Regions from separate parts of the Desulfocurvibacter africanus subsp. africanus DSM 2603 genome, predicted to be linked through region 3. Evidence: predicted binding sites of a transcription regulator. Region 3 holds the regulator's gene; each other region holds the start of a gene.
The links. The regulator sigma-54, encoded in region 3, starts transcription at its own class of promoters, with help from an activator protein. The targets are predictions, from matches to a motif close to CTGGCACGGNNNNTGCTT.
Positions count from the first base shown of each region.

Region 1 (4,408 bases), on a different contig from region 3:
CGTTTACAAAGCCAGCTATAGGTCAAGACAGTGTTTGATAACTGCTCAACGATGTGGACCCTTGCGGGTTCTGTATATTGGCTTTGTAGACCCTGCTTTGGGAAAGCACAAGGAAAAATGGTCGCGCGCAGGTTATGCACCGGAAAGACGCCAGGCGGTTGCGTCTTCTCGGCACATTCGCCCCGGCAGGAAGCTTGGCTTTGTGCCGATTCCAGGCAGGTTTTAGATCCGGTTCTGGAAGATGTTGTCTAGAGCAGATTGCTTTTAAGACGCCCGCTCCGGCGTTGACGGCGCAAGTGAATTGCGCCTACGCCGAAGCTAGCGACAAGCCATGCCGACGCATGGCTTGCAGAGCATTTTCAAAAGCAAAATGCTCTAAATTAGGCCGGAGGCAGAAAGACGCGCACAACAGCGCCTCGACCTTCCTCGCTTTCGATCTCCAGATGGCCGCCGTGATCCTGCACGAGCTTGTGGGCAATGGCCAATCCCAAGCCCGTGCCTTGGGCGCGGGTTGTGAAGAACGGCTCCAGGGCATGCTCACGGGCATCGGGACTGAAGCCGCGGCCGTTGTCGGCCACGGATAGAAGTATGTCGTTCCCGGCGGGCTCCGCAGTTACGGTTACCTGGCCTCCGGTTGCGGGCAGTGCGGCCAGGCTGTTCATGATAAGGTTGAGCAGAACCTGCTTGAGGCCGTCGGAATCGGCGTGCACGCTCGGCGTGCGGGCTTCGAAACGCAGTTCGGCCCCGGCTTTCGCGGCCTCGCCCTCCAGCAGTCGTCGCAGATCCTCGAACAGGGCCGTCGTATCCACATCCTGGGGAGTCAAGCTCTGGGGCCTGGCCAGGAAAAGCATGTCGGTAATGACTTTGTTCAGCCGGTCGGCCTCTCGGACCATGGTCCGGGCGTATTCCTCGTCTGGCTGAACGCCCTGCAGTTTTTTGAGGAAGAATTGCGCGAAACCGCGCAGGGCCGAGAGCGGATTGCGTATCTCATGGGCCACGCCGGCGGCCAGCCGACCCACGGCGGCCAGCTTCTCGGCCTCGGCCAGGCTGCGTTCCAGGGCCTTGAGCCGCGTGCGGTCGCGCACGAGCACCAGGCTGGAACCTGGGCCATCGTCCGCTTCGCCCACTGACCGCCGTAGTACTTCCAAGCGCTTGCTTCCCAGTTCGGTTTCGGCCCAGGCTTCGCCACCGTTTTCCTCATTGATCGCTTGCCCCAAGGGCAGCCAGTCAAGAGTTGAACCCACGAGCGTGCCTGGCGCGCGCTCCAGAATGGCGTGAGCCGCCGGGTTGGCCGCGCGCACGACGCCCTGGCCGTCGAGGCTCAACAAGCCGTCGGGCATGTCGTCCAGCAGGCGGGCGTGGAAACGCTGCAGGGCCTGATAAGCCCGAGACTGCTCGCGTCGGCGAAGATAATAGGTGAAGAAGGCCAGGAATCCGGCAGCCGCGGCCAGTATGAAACCGGTCTGGTATATGGCCGTGCGCTGGAACTCGTTGTATAAGCCCAGGTATTCCTCCACGCCCAGGCCCATGACCAGGTACAGCACGGAAGGCCGTCGCCCGCCGGTCATGGGCTGTCCGTCAGGAGAACGCTCAAAGCCTCGGGACTCGGGCAGGTCGTGATCCTGCATGCCTTGGCAGAAACGGGCCACGGCTGGTCTGGCACGTTGTGCCAGATACAGCACGCGCTCGCCGTTCTGCACCTGCAACGAGTACCAGAGACCCGTCTCGCGCAGCCCGCGCAATCCTTCGGCCGATAATGCAAAGGCCCTGCCGGCTTCAGGTGAGGATGAGATGATAATGTCGCCGCTTGTATCGAGCAGGCCAAGAAAGCGTACATCGCTGTCTTGGGTCAATTCAGTCAGTAGATCAGCGGTAAGGGAAGGAAGCGGTTCGTCCATGGATCCGTGAAAGCCGCGTCGTCGCATGGAATCTGGCCCCATGCGGCGCAGGGAGCCTTGCAGATGGGCCTGCGTGGAGCGCAACACTACCTGGGCCGAGAGGAGCATGTGCCGCATGACCAGCTCTCGCTGCTGGCGCACGCTGTTCCAGGTGGCCAGAATGAGACTCGCGGCCACGATGCCCGTGGCTGCGATGGCCACCAGCAGGGGCAGTCTCCGGCTCTGGGTGACGCTGATCTCCATGGGCACCTCTTTCTTCCTGGCGCGTAGGCTGCGGTCTTGTCCTCGCGGCGGAACTGGTCACGGCCAAGCGCTAGCGGCTTTCCGCCTATCACATCTTTCTATTTATCCAGGCCCTTTTCCGCTTGGCCGGAGAGCGCCGGCAATGCGTTGGCGCGGAAGGAGGCCGTCCTCCCTCCGCGCGCTTTGTCACAGAGACGCTGGCTTGTCTATATGGCGGAGGCGGAGGGAGCCTTCTGCATGCGGCCGCCCAGGACGGCGGGGTCATGCATCATTTGCTTGCCGTTCATCATGCCCATACCGTGCTTCATGCCTTTGCCGCCCATCATGCCCTGGCTGCCCATCATGCCGCAACCACCCATGCGGCCCATGCCCATGCCGATCTGCGGGAGGCCTTCCTTCTTGAGGGCCGCGTTAAGGGCCTCGCGCTCGGCGTACTGCTTGGCACGCAGAGTCTTGAGTTCGGCCACGAGTTGGCTGATGCGCTCGGGCTTGGTGTTCGGGTTGGCGGAAAGAGCGTTCAGTTCGGTCTGTTTGGCCCACATGTCCTCGCGCACGGCATGGGTCTTCTTCTGGTGCTCGGACATGATCTTGTCGAACTTGGCCTGCTGCTCCGGCGTCAGGGCCGGGGCCTGGACCTGGGCCTTTCCAGCATCGGTGGCGGAGCCGTGATCGTGCGTAGCGGTTTGGGCCAGAGCCAACGAAGCGGAAAGCAGGACAGCCATGCCTGTGAGAGCGAAAATGCGCAGCGACTTGCAATTCATGAGTATCTCTCCATATCAAGGGGGTTTTACAATTCGGACTTGCTGCCTATAGAGCAGAGTCTGTGCCAGTAGTTAAAACTCAATTAATACAGTATGTTGCCTTCATGGTGCGAGCCCAAGGCCTTTGTTACGACCAGTTATGTGCAACAGACTGCACCTTGTGCAGCAAGTGCTCCGATATTGTGTAAGGTATGTTGCACATGTGCAGCACTGTTCTATTAGCGGATGCTCACTTCGGCCTGCCGCGCCATGCGGCCGTAACCGCCCGATCATCAAATTGACAAGCAGGGGTAAAGGAAGTAGCAGCAATCCCAACATGACGCTCAGGGATACAACGATGCGCGAACGGGTGCTGGCAGCCCTTGACATGATCCGTCCGGTCCTGCGAGCCGACGGCGGGGATGTCGAGCTCGTCGAGGTTACCGACACCGGTGTGGTCAAGGTCCGCCTGCGTGGCGCTTGCCAGTGCTGCACCATGTCCAGGATGACCCTCAAGAATGGCATCGAGCGCACCATCCTCAAGGAAATCCCTGGCCTCACGTCCGTAGAGTCCGTTTGACGCGGGCATGACCGAACGATTGATAAAGGCGGGTCGGCCCGCCTTTTTTCATGGCCCGGTCGCCCGGATATCTTGTAAGAGGTAGACATGAAACGCATGGTCACCCGCTTCGCGCCCAGCCCCACGGGCTACCTGCACGTGGGCGGCGCCCGCACGGCGATATTCAACTGGCTGCTGGCCAGGCACAATCAAGGCCGCTTCATTCTGCGCATCGAAGATACTGATCGCGAGCGCTCCACGCCCGAGGCCACGCAGGCCATCCTGGACGGCATGTCCTGGCTGGGCTTGGACTGGGACGAGTTGCACTACCAGAGCCAGCGCGCGGAACTGCACAACGAGTACATCGATCGCATGGTCGCCTCGGGTCATGCCTACTGGTGTTCGTGCACGCCCCAGCAGGTGGACGCCATGCGCGAGAAGGCTACCGCCGAGGGTCGCAAGCCCAAGTACGACCTCACCTGCCGCGAACGCGGCCTTGGCCCCGGACCGGGCCGTTGCGTGCGCCTCAAGGCCCCGCTCGTCGGCTCCACTGGCTGGACCGATCTGGTCAAGGGCCACATAGCCTTCCCTAATGAGGAACTGGACGACCTCGTGCTGCGTCGATCCGACGGTTCGCCGATCTACAACGTGGCCGTGGTTGTCGACGACATCACCATGGGCGTGACCACCATCATCCGCGGTGATGACCACGTGTCCAACACGCCCAAGCAGATTCTCATCTACCAGGCCCTGGGGGCGGAGATGCCCGAGTTCGGCCATGTGCCCATGATCCTGGGCCCGGACAAGAAGAAGCTCTCCAAGCGCCACGGCGCGACCAGCGTGGTGCAGTACCAGGACGAGGGCTACCTGCCCGAAGCCATGGTCAACTACCTGCTGCGCTTGGGCTGGTCCCTGGGCGACAAGGAGATCTTCTCCCGTCAGGAGATGGTCGAGCTGTTCACGACCGC
Region 1 covers NZ_KE383873.1:51,413-55,820, forward strand. The annotation lists gene H585_RS0117945 (two-component system sensor histidine kinase NtrB) at 381-2,141, opposite strand; gene H585_RS0117950 (periplasmic heavy metal sensor) at 2,348-2,902, opposite strand; gene H585_RS0117955 (NifU family protein) at 3,240-3,461, shown strand; gene gltX (glutamate--tRNA ligase) at 3,549-4,408, shown strand, end outside.
Region 1: H585_RS0117950 (periplasmic heavy metal sensor) is a predicted target of sigma-54. The motif match lies at 2,954-2,971, and genes of this name have one in related genera.

Region 2 (4,408 bases), on a different contig from region 3:
TTCAATCAATTTGTCGCGGAGATGCTCACTCGTGCCGGAAATCGTGCCTATGAAGCTTGCAGTGCGGCATGGCTTGCCGCCGCGTAGGCGTAGGCGCAATTCACTTGCGCCTACGCCTACGCGGGCGTTTTAAAAGCAATCTGCTCTAGAGGCGGCTGTTCATGTACTTGAGGATTCCAACGGTCTCCCCGCGTTTAAAGTGCTCAAGCAGGGTGAAGTCCGCGAGCAGTCCGTGGATCTCCTCTCTGTCCGCCTGGCTGTGGTATTCCAGATATAAATGCTTCACGCGGTCCAAGCGGGACCCAAGGCTTTTCAGGATCTCGATTTCCGAGCCTTCGGTGTCCACCTTGAGGATATCCACGGAATCCAGCTGTAGGCCGTCCAGGGCCTTGCCCGCATCGCGCACCCGGACCGTCTCATGGACTAACGCCGGGCCGGCTGGCTCATGGCCCGGCTTGAGAGAGCTCTGTCCGGTCTTGTTGGCATTGAAGTACAGAGTCTGCTCCCCGTCATGGTCGGACAGAGCCACTGGATGCAGATGTATGTTCGTGAACGGAGCGGCATTGATCTCAAAGGCTTTGCGCAGAGCCCCTGAAGGCTCGAAGCTGTGGACAGTGGAATTGGGGATGTTCAGTCTGGCATAGATGGCGAAAAGCCCCACGTTGGCCCCGATATCGAGAACAACGGTGTGGCCGAAGACACCCTTGAGTTTGGTCAGCGGGTATTCCTCCCGAAGAAAGATGTCACCCACGAGAAACGTCTCGCCTTTGGGCACGGTGAGCCTGAGAACTTCGCTTTTGTAGCGGTGGGTGACTTGGACGAAAGACGCGGAGGAAGCTGTCTGGATATGCATAAAGCTCCTGGTGGACACTCTGTGGTCTGCAGTGGGATGCTGTTCTGGCGCAGCCTATATCTGCAAACGATCGAAAGCAAAACTCTTGCCATCGACAACACCAGCGTTCATGGCCGCAAGTGCTTGTCCGCGACCTAAAGCGTTTTTTTCGGCAGAAGATCGTCGCCTTTGCATGACTCCGGCCCATACGCGGCATCTGAATGCCGCTTTGCAGGGGTGGCGTTCGGAATCTCCTTAACACACTGTCTTTCAGACGAGGGACTATGAGGAAACGAGAGATACTTCGGGGGTCCAGGACGCCATTCAATCAAAGGGCGGCCCTGGCGGGGTAGAATACGGAGAGGGGCAGCGCCCCTCTCCGGTTAATGCGCTACTCTTTTGAATGCTACTTGAGGCTATTTGGCCAAAGCCAACAGTTCCTCGTCTTCCAAAACCCGGCCCTTGGCCGCGGACAGGGCGCGCACCCGGTCAGTGAGGCTTTGCATGTCCCCGCAGGCGGCCAAACCCAGCTCACCCAACTTGCGCGCCACGGCCGCCCGGCCGCTCTTCTTGCCCACGCCGAGCTTGCGGCTGAGGCCCACGCGCGAGGGCTCGAACGGCTCGTACAGCTCGGCGGCCTTGTACAGCCCGTCCACGTGCAGTCCGCTCTCGCACCAGAAGATGCGCTCGCCCACCATGGGCGCATTGGCCGGCACGGGCATGTTCGCGGCCCTGGCCGCTGAGGCGCACAGTTCACGCACCGTGGCCAGATCATAGCCTTCCGCGCCCAGGCGCAGGGTCAGGTAGCCGGCGATCTGCTCCAGGCTAGCCAAGCCGGCACGCTCGCCCAGTCCCAGGGCGCTGGCGTCCACGAAGTCGGCCCCGGCGCGCAGGCCTTCCACGGCATTGGCCGTGGCCATGCCGAAATCGTTGTGCAGGTGCAGGGCCAGGGGCAGATTCACGGCCGCACGAAAAGCGCTCACGAGCCGGGCCGTCTCGGCGGGAGCCAGCACGCCCACGGTGTCTGCCAGGCGCAGGCGCGCCGCGCCCTTGTCCTGCGCCAAGCGAGCCACGGACAGGGCAAAGGACAGGTCCGCGCGGGATACGTCTTCCAGTCCCAGCGAAACATAGGCCACGCCCAGTTCGCGTGCCAAGCCGAGCATGCGCGCCACATGGCCAAGCAGCGCCTGGCGATCAAGACCGAGCTTGCGGCGGATGTGCGCGTCCGACACGGGCACGGTCATGCACAGCCGGTCTGGCGAGAGCCCCGCGGCCATGCGCAGATCAGCCGGCCGGCAGGCGCACCACAGGCTCAGGCTCTGGCGACGGTCCTTGAGCATGGCCCCGTAGAGCAGCAGCCCTTCCAGCTCGCGGCAATGCTCCGGGCTCGGCCCCACCGCGCCCACCTCGACCTCGTCGACCCCGGCGGCCAGGGACAGCCGCAGGAGCTCTTCCTTGTGGCTGCGGTCGAAATACACGCCGAACTGCTGTTCACCTTCGCGCAGGGTGGAGTCGATGAGCATGGCTGTTCTCCTTGGGTTTGCGACCGGGACTCCCGCCCGGCCCGAACCATAGGCTGCACGAAGCATTCCAGGCCAGGAAGCGAGAAAGGACGGGCATCGTTCAGGATGGACAGCACAAGGTCTACATTAGTGTCGGCCCGAAGCCTTCATTATTGTAGACATCTCGAAAGCTCCAAAAAGCATGCTCGTAATTTTTACTTTTAATTACAATAGATTACTTGGTTGGCACATGCCTTGCCCTAAGGCCTTCACAAGTGCGTCGCATCCTACGGCGCAGATTCGTGAAGGAGGCATTCCATGCGCAAGATCGCTGTTTACGGAAAAGGCGGCATCGGCAAGTCCACTACTACGCAGAACACCGTCGCCGGCTTGGCCGAGATGGGCAACAAGGTCATGGTCGTGGGCTGCGACCCCAAGGCCGACTCCACCCGGCTCCTGCTGCACGGCCTGGCCCAGAAGACCGTGCTCGACACCCTGCGCGAGGAGGGTGAGGACGTGGAGCTTGAGGACATCATCAAGCTCGGCTACGGCGGCGTCATGTGCACCGAGTCCGGCGGACCCGAGCCGGGCGTGGGTTGCGCCGGCCGCGGAATCATCACTTCCATCAACTTGCTGGAACAGCTCGGCGCCTACAATGAAGACAAGAACCTAGACTACACCTTCTACGACGTGCTCGGCGACGTTGTCTGCGGCGGCTTCGCCATGCCCATCCGCGAGGGCAAGGCCCAGGAGATCTATATCGTGGTCTCGGGCGAGATGATGGCCATGTACGCGGCCAACAACATCTGCAAGGGCATCGTGAAGTACGCCGACGCGGGCGGCGTGCGTCTGGGCGGCCTCATCTGCAACAGCCGCAAAGTCGACAACGAGCGCGAGATGATCGAGGAGCTGGCCAAGAGCCTGGGCACGCAGATGATCCACTTCGTGCCGCGCGACAACATGGTCCAGCGCGCCGAGATCAACCGCAAGACCGTCATCGACTTCGAGCCGAGCCACCCGCAGGCTGACGAGTACCGGACCTTGGCCAAGAAGATCGACAAAAACGACATGTTCGTGGTGCCCAAGCCCCTGGAAATCGAGGAGCTGGAAAAGCTGCTTATCGACTTCGGCATCGCCAACTAGCGCACGCAGCACACCAACGCGAGAAGAAAGGAGCACCGCCATGCTGATTATGGTTCGCGCCATTGTAAGACCCGACAAGGTTGACGACGTTCTGGCCTCCCTCATGGACGCCGGCTTCCCGGCAGTGACCAAATTCTCCGTGGCCGGCCGCGGCAAGCAGCGCGGAATAAAGATCGGCCAGATCACCTATGACGAGATCCCCAAGGTCATGCTCATGATCGTCATCGACGACAAGGACAAGGACTTCACCATCAAGACCATCATGAAGGCCGCGCGCACCGGCGACAAGGGCGCCTTCGGCGACGGCAAGATCTTCATCACCCAGGTGGACGAAATGTACACCGTCAGCTCCGGGATAAAGGAGACCGCCGCGGGCAAGCTCGAAGAGGTGGCCATATGAAGGAGATCATGGCCGTCATCCGCATGGACAAGATGAACGTCACCAAGAAGGCCCTGACCGACGCCGGCGTGGCGGCCTTCTTCGCCCGCGAGGCCCAGGGCAGGGGCAAGGGCCTGGTGAACGCCATGCTGCTCAAGGGCGCGGCCAAGGGCTACGAGGAGGCCGCCGAATTGCTGGGCGAAAAGGGCCGCCTGTACCCCAAGCGGGTGCTCTCCGCGGTGGTCCACGACGACCAGGTGGAGGAAGTGGTGGCCGCGATCATGACGGTCAACCGCACGGGCAAGCCCGGCGACGGCAAGATATTCGTCATGCCCATCCTGGACGGCGTGCGCGTGCGCACCGGCGAGGAAGGCAGGAAGTCCATCGATTAAGCCTAGAGCATTTGCTTTTGAAAATGCTCTCCAAGCCATGCGTCGGCATGGCTTGCCGCTAGCTTCGGCGCAGGCGCAATTCACTTGCGCCGTCAACGCCGAAGCGGGCGTCTCAAAAGTAATCTGTTCTAAGACATGCGACCAGCCGGTTTAGCCGGAC
Region 2 covers NZ_AULZ01000001.1:457,906-462,313, forward strand. The annotation lists gene H585_RS0102070 (FkbM family methyltransferase) at 146-853, opposite strand; gene H585_RS0102080 (homocitrate synthase/isopropylmalate synthase family protein) at 1,249-2,355, opposite strand; gene nifH (nitrogenase iron protein) at 2,653-3,477, shown strand; gene H585_RS0102090 (P-II family nitrogen regulator) at 3,518-3,877, shown strand; gene H585_RS0102095 (P-II family nitrogen regulator) at 3,874-4,248, shown strand.
Region 2: nifH (nitrogenase iron protein) is a predicted target of sigma-54. The motif match lies at 2,578-2,595, and genes of this name have one in related genera.

Region 3 (4,408 bases):
GAACGAGCACGGGAATAGGCGAAGGCCTAGGCATGGAGCGCCTCGATCAAAGTGTTTTCAGCAAGGTGTACAGCTCGTCGCGCCCCTCGGCCTCAAGGAAGGAACGCCGGAATCCCTCGTCCTTGAGCAGTTTGGAGATGTGCGCCAAAATGCGCAGATGCATACCCGCGGCCTGTTCCGGAGCCAGCACCAGGAAGAAAATGGTGCATGTCTTGCCATCCAGGGATTCGAAACGCACCCCTTGGCGGCTACGGCCGACCACGAGAATGATCCTGTCGAGTCCCACGAGCTTGCCGTGAGGAATAGCCACGCCATCGCCGATGCCAGTCGTGCCCAACTGCTCGCGCTCCAGCAGGACCTGCAACGCATTGGCCAGGTCCAGATCTGGGAATTCGCTTTTGAGAGGCTCGACAAGTTCAGTCAACGCCTCCGACTTGGCTACCGCAGCCAAGTCCGGAAGAACGAGATTCTTGTGCAGGTAATCCGCAATCAGCATGTGCTCATATCCCCGGATCGATGAGGCCGTAGTTGCCGTCCTTGCGCTGATAAATGACATTGACGCGCTCGGTCTCGGCATTGTGGAAGACCAGGAACTCATACCCCAGGCTCTCCAGCTGCATGGCCGCCTCGTCCACATCCATGGGCTTGGGGATATAGCTGTCTGTCTGGATGATGGTGCGCTCCTTGCGGTCACCGGCCTGCGCATAACTGAACACGTCCAGGCGAACCGAAGTCTGTCCGGGCTTTTTGCGCAGGGATTTCTTGTCGCCGCTCTTTTTGACTTGCGCCACGAGCTTATCCAAGACCATGTCGATGGTGGCGTACATGTCCTGTGATTCCTCATTGGCGGACAGATGCAGACTATCGCCGGAAAGAACCACTTCGGCCATGTGCCGATGCTTCTCGACACTCATATTGACCTGCAGCTCGGCACTGTTGATCCCATGCTTGGAGAGCTTGCCAAACCGGGTTCGCGCGTAGTTCTTGAGGTGCTCGGAAGGCTCGAAGTTCTTGAACGTGAAATGGATGTTCATACCTGCTCCTTTTGCGCGGGGTTGGCAGAAATCAGAAGATTTGCTTGCGCTTGGAAGAGGATTCGATGCCCAAGGCCGAGCGGTACTTGGCCACGGTCCTGCGGGCAATATTCACCTGGAGTTTTTCCTTGAGAATCTCGGCTATGCGCTCGTCGCTGAGAGGCCTCTTGGAGCTTTCGTCGGATATGAGCTGCTTGATGAGCGCCTTGACGCTCTCCGAGCCTACTTGGCTGCCGTCATCAAGGTCCAGGGCGCTATTGAAGAAAAATTTCAGCTCGAAAACGCCATGAGGCGTGGCGACATACTTGTTGGTCGTAATGCGGCTGACCGTGGACTCGTGCATGCTGATATCGTCGGCTACATCCTTGAGGATAAGGGGCTTCAGATGGGTGACCCCCTCCTCGAAGAAGTCGCGCTGAAAGCGCAGAATGCTGTCGAGGACCTTGTAGAGCGTACGCTGGCGTTGGTAAAGGCTCTTCATGAGCCAGACTGCCGAGCGCATCTTCTCTTGCATGTATTCCTTATCCGAGGAATTGCAACCCTGCAGGCTGTCCATATACATGGAGTTGAGCTGCAGCTTGGGCATGCCCTCCTCATTGAGCATGATTACGAATTCATCGTTGAATTTGTATACGTAGGCGTCCGGGCTGACATAGTACGGCTCGGTGGAGGAGTAGCTGGCTCCCGGCAAGGGCTCCAGGGTCTGCAGAACCTCAAGGTACTCCTTGAGCTGATCGAGAGTGATCTTGAATTTGCGAGCCAGAGGTTTGTAGCGCCGTTTTTCCAGGTCTTCCAGATGCTCGGAAACCAATGCCCGCAGTATGGGGTCATTGTGTTCATAGACATCGAGTTGCACCAGCAGGCACTCCTGAGGGGTCCTGGCTGCGACGCCCACGGGATCGAAACGCTGGATGCGCCGCAGGATCACCTCGACCTCTTCCGGCGTGGTGTGCGCCATGGCCGCGATTTCCTCGGCCGTGGACTGCAAGTAACCCGCCGGGCTCAGGCAACCGATAATGATCTCGCTGACTTGCTTCTGCTTTTCGCTGAAATCGGAAAGCCGCACCTGCCAGAACAGGTGCCCTTCCAAGGACGGCTTTGAGGAAAGGCGAGCCTCGAAACTGACGCCATCCTCGGGAACTTCGGACTCGCGCATCTGCATCTGCTTGCCCGAGCTGGAAAACTCACCGAGGTAATCTTCCCAGTCCGCATTGCGGGTCAGTTCACGCGTCAGAATCTCATCGCGATCCTTGGAAATTTCCTGAACAGGCTCATGGACCTCAAGGGCCTGGATCTCATTACCAAGATCACTGGCCTGTCCCTCTTCGAGCAGCGGGTTCTCCATGAGTTCCTGCTGCACGGTATCGAGCAGCTCGAGCCGGGAAAGCTGAAGCAGCTTGATCGCCTGCTGCAGTTGGGGAGTCATGACCAACTGCTGCGAAAGTTTGAGTTGTTGTCGTAGTTCTAAGCCCATAATCTCCCAATGGCGTTCACGAAGGATTCGTTGCCGCGACGGCAGTGCAGTGACGCCTTCCCGTATAAATAAAGCGGCCTGAAGGGCTTCGGGGAAAGCGTATCCACAGTTTCATCAGGCAGCCGTGGGTGTATTCATGCCATACTTGATGTGTGTATGCAACCATTGCGCCAGAACGCGAGAAGCATTGTGGGACAAGGATTCTTAGATATCTCTTCCCTGCAGACGAAAGCCTTGGCCCAGGTAGACCTGCTGTGCCTTCGGATCGGAGACTATCTGCTCTGGGGAGCCCTCCAGGATTATGCTGCCTTGGTAGGCCAGGTAGGCTCGATCGCAAATAGACAGGGTTTCACGTACGTTGTGATCGGAAATGAGCACGCCGATGCATTTTTCCTTGAGTCCTTTAATGATATCCTGGATATCCAGCACGGCCAAGGGATCCACGCCGGCAAAGGGCTCGTCAAGGAAGACGAAACGGGGACGGCGGATAAGGGCGCGGGCGATTTCGAGCCGACGGCGCTCGCCGCCGGAAAGGCTCGAAGCCTTCTGGCCCGAAAGGCGCGTGATGCCCAGTTCATCCAATAGCTCCTCGGCCCTGACGGCCCGCTCACGGCGGGAGAGCCCCGTATGCTCCAGGATGATGTCCATATTCTGCCGCACGGTGAGCTTTTTGAATACGGAACTCTCCTGGGGCAGATAGCTGATGCCCAACCGCGCCCGTTCGTGCAGCGGCAGCATGGTAATTTCGCGCTGGTCAAGGAATACCGTGCCGTCATTCGGCTTCACGACGCCCGCCAGCATATAAAAGGTGGTCGTCTTGCCGGCGCCGTTGGGTCCCAGGATGCCCACCACTTCTCCCTGAGTGATGTCCAGGTTCACATTGGAAACAACGTCGCGCTTTCCATAACGCTTCTTGAGGCCCGCAGCCCGCAATTGAGAGAACTCGTTCTGGCTCATTTCTTCTTCTCGGCCCCCTTCTCGGGGGTAACGAAGATCATCTCCACGGGGCGTTTGGTGTTGCCAATGACCTCGCTACGGTTCTCATTGATATAGATCCGTATTTCCTTGCCTTGAAGGGTATTCTCACCTTCCTTGAGGACAGGATCGCCCTCCAGGATAATCATGCTCTTATCCGCCAGGTAGGTGGCCTTGCGGCATTTGCCCTCGCTCTGGCCTCGGCGCATGCGCACGTTGCCCAAGGCGATAATCCTGTTGATGCGCGAAGCGCCCTCGGTTGTGGCGAAGGCCATATCCGGTCCGCTGGCGCCGCTCTTGCCATCACCGTTCGGACGCAGGTCGATTTCGATACGATCGGCCCACAATTCCATATCCTGCCGAACGACATGCACCTTGCCCTCAAATACGGCCCGGTTGCCTTCTTGGGAATAAGTCAGACGATCCGCTGTCACCTTGGTGGGGACAAGGTTCTCCTCAGCGGCCTGGGCAGTGATGGGCAGTATCCACGCCATGGCGCAAATTAGGAATACGATAAGATGGCTAGGGTGCATTAGCTTTCAAGGGGTCAGTAAAAATCTTGTCAGTACCGGATTCGACAACCACTCCGCCCTCCGCGACAAAGACGCGCGCATTCAAGTCAAAATGCATGACCGGCGCCATGAGCGTGACCCCTTCCTGCTTAACGACCGCTCCGCCGCTAGCGGTCAACAAACCCTGGCCATCATACATTATCTCCTTGGCCGTAAGCGAGGCTTTTTCATATACGGCCGTAACCTCAGGCCAGAAATGAACCTCGCTGCTTTCCTGATGCACGGAGCCTTGAGGGGCCCGGACATGCAGCAATTTGTCACTTGGCTGCGTGAAGTAGTCTATGTTGGGAGTCTGGACGAGCACGAGTCCTTTCTCCTGATCATAGCTCGCGCTTTCGGCTCGCAAACGCCAG
Region 3 covers NZ_AULZ01000014.1:99,741-104,148, forward strand. The annotation lists gene rapZ (RNase adapter RapZ) at 1-34, opposite strand, end outside; gene H585_RS0111010 (PTS sugar transporter subunit IIA) at 47-496, opposite strand; gene hpf (ribosome hibernation-promoting factor, HPF/YfiA family) at 501-1,034, opposite strand; gene rpoN (RNA polymerase factor sigma-54) at 1,066-2,508, opposite strand; gene lptB (LPS export ABC transporter ATP-binding protein) at 2,713-3,465, opposite strand; gene H585_RS0111030 (LptA/OstA family protein) at 3,462-3,977, opposite strand; gene lptC (LPS export ABC transporter periplasmic protein LptC) at 4,006-4,408, opposite strand, start outside.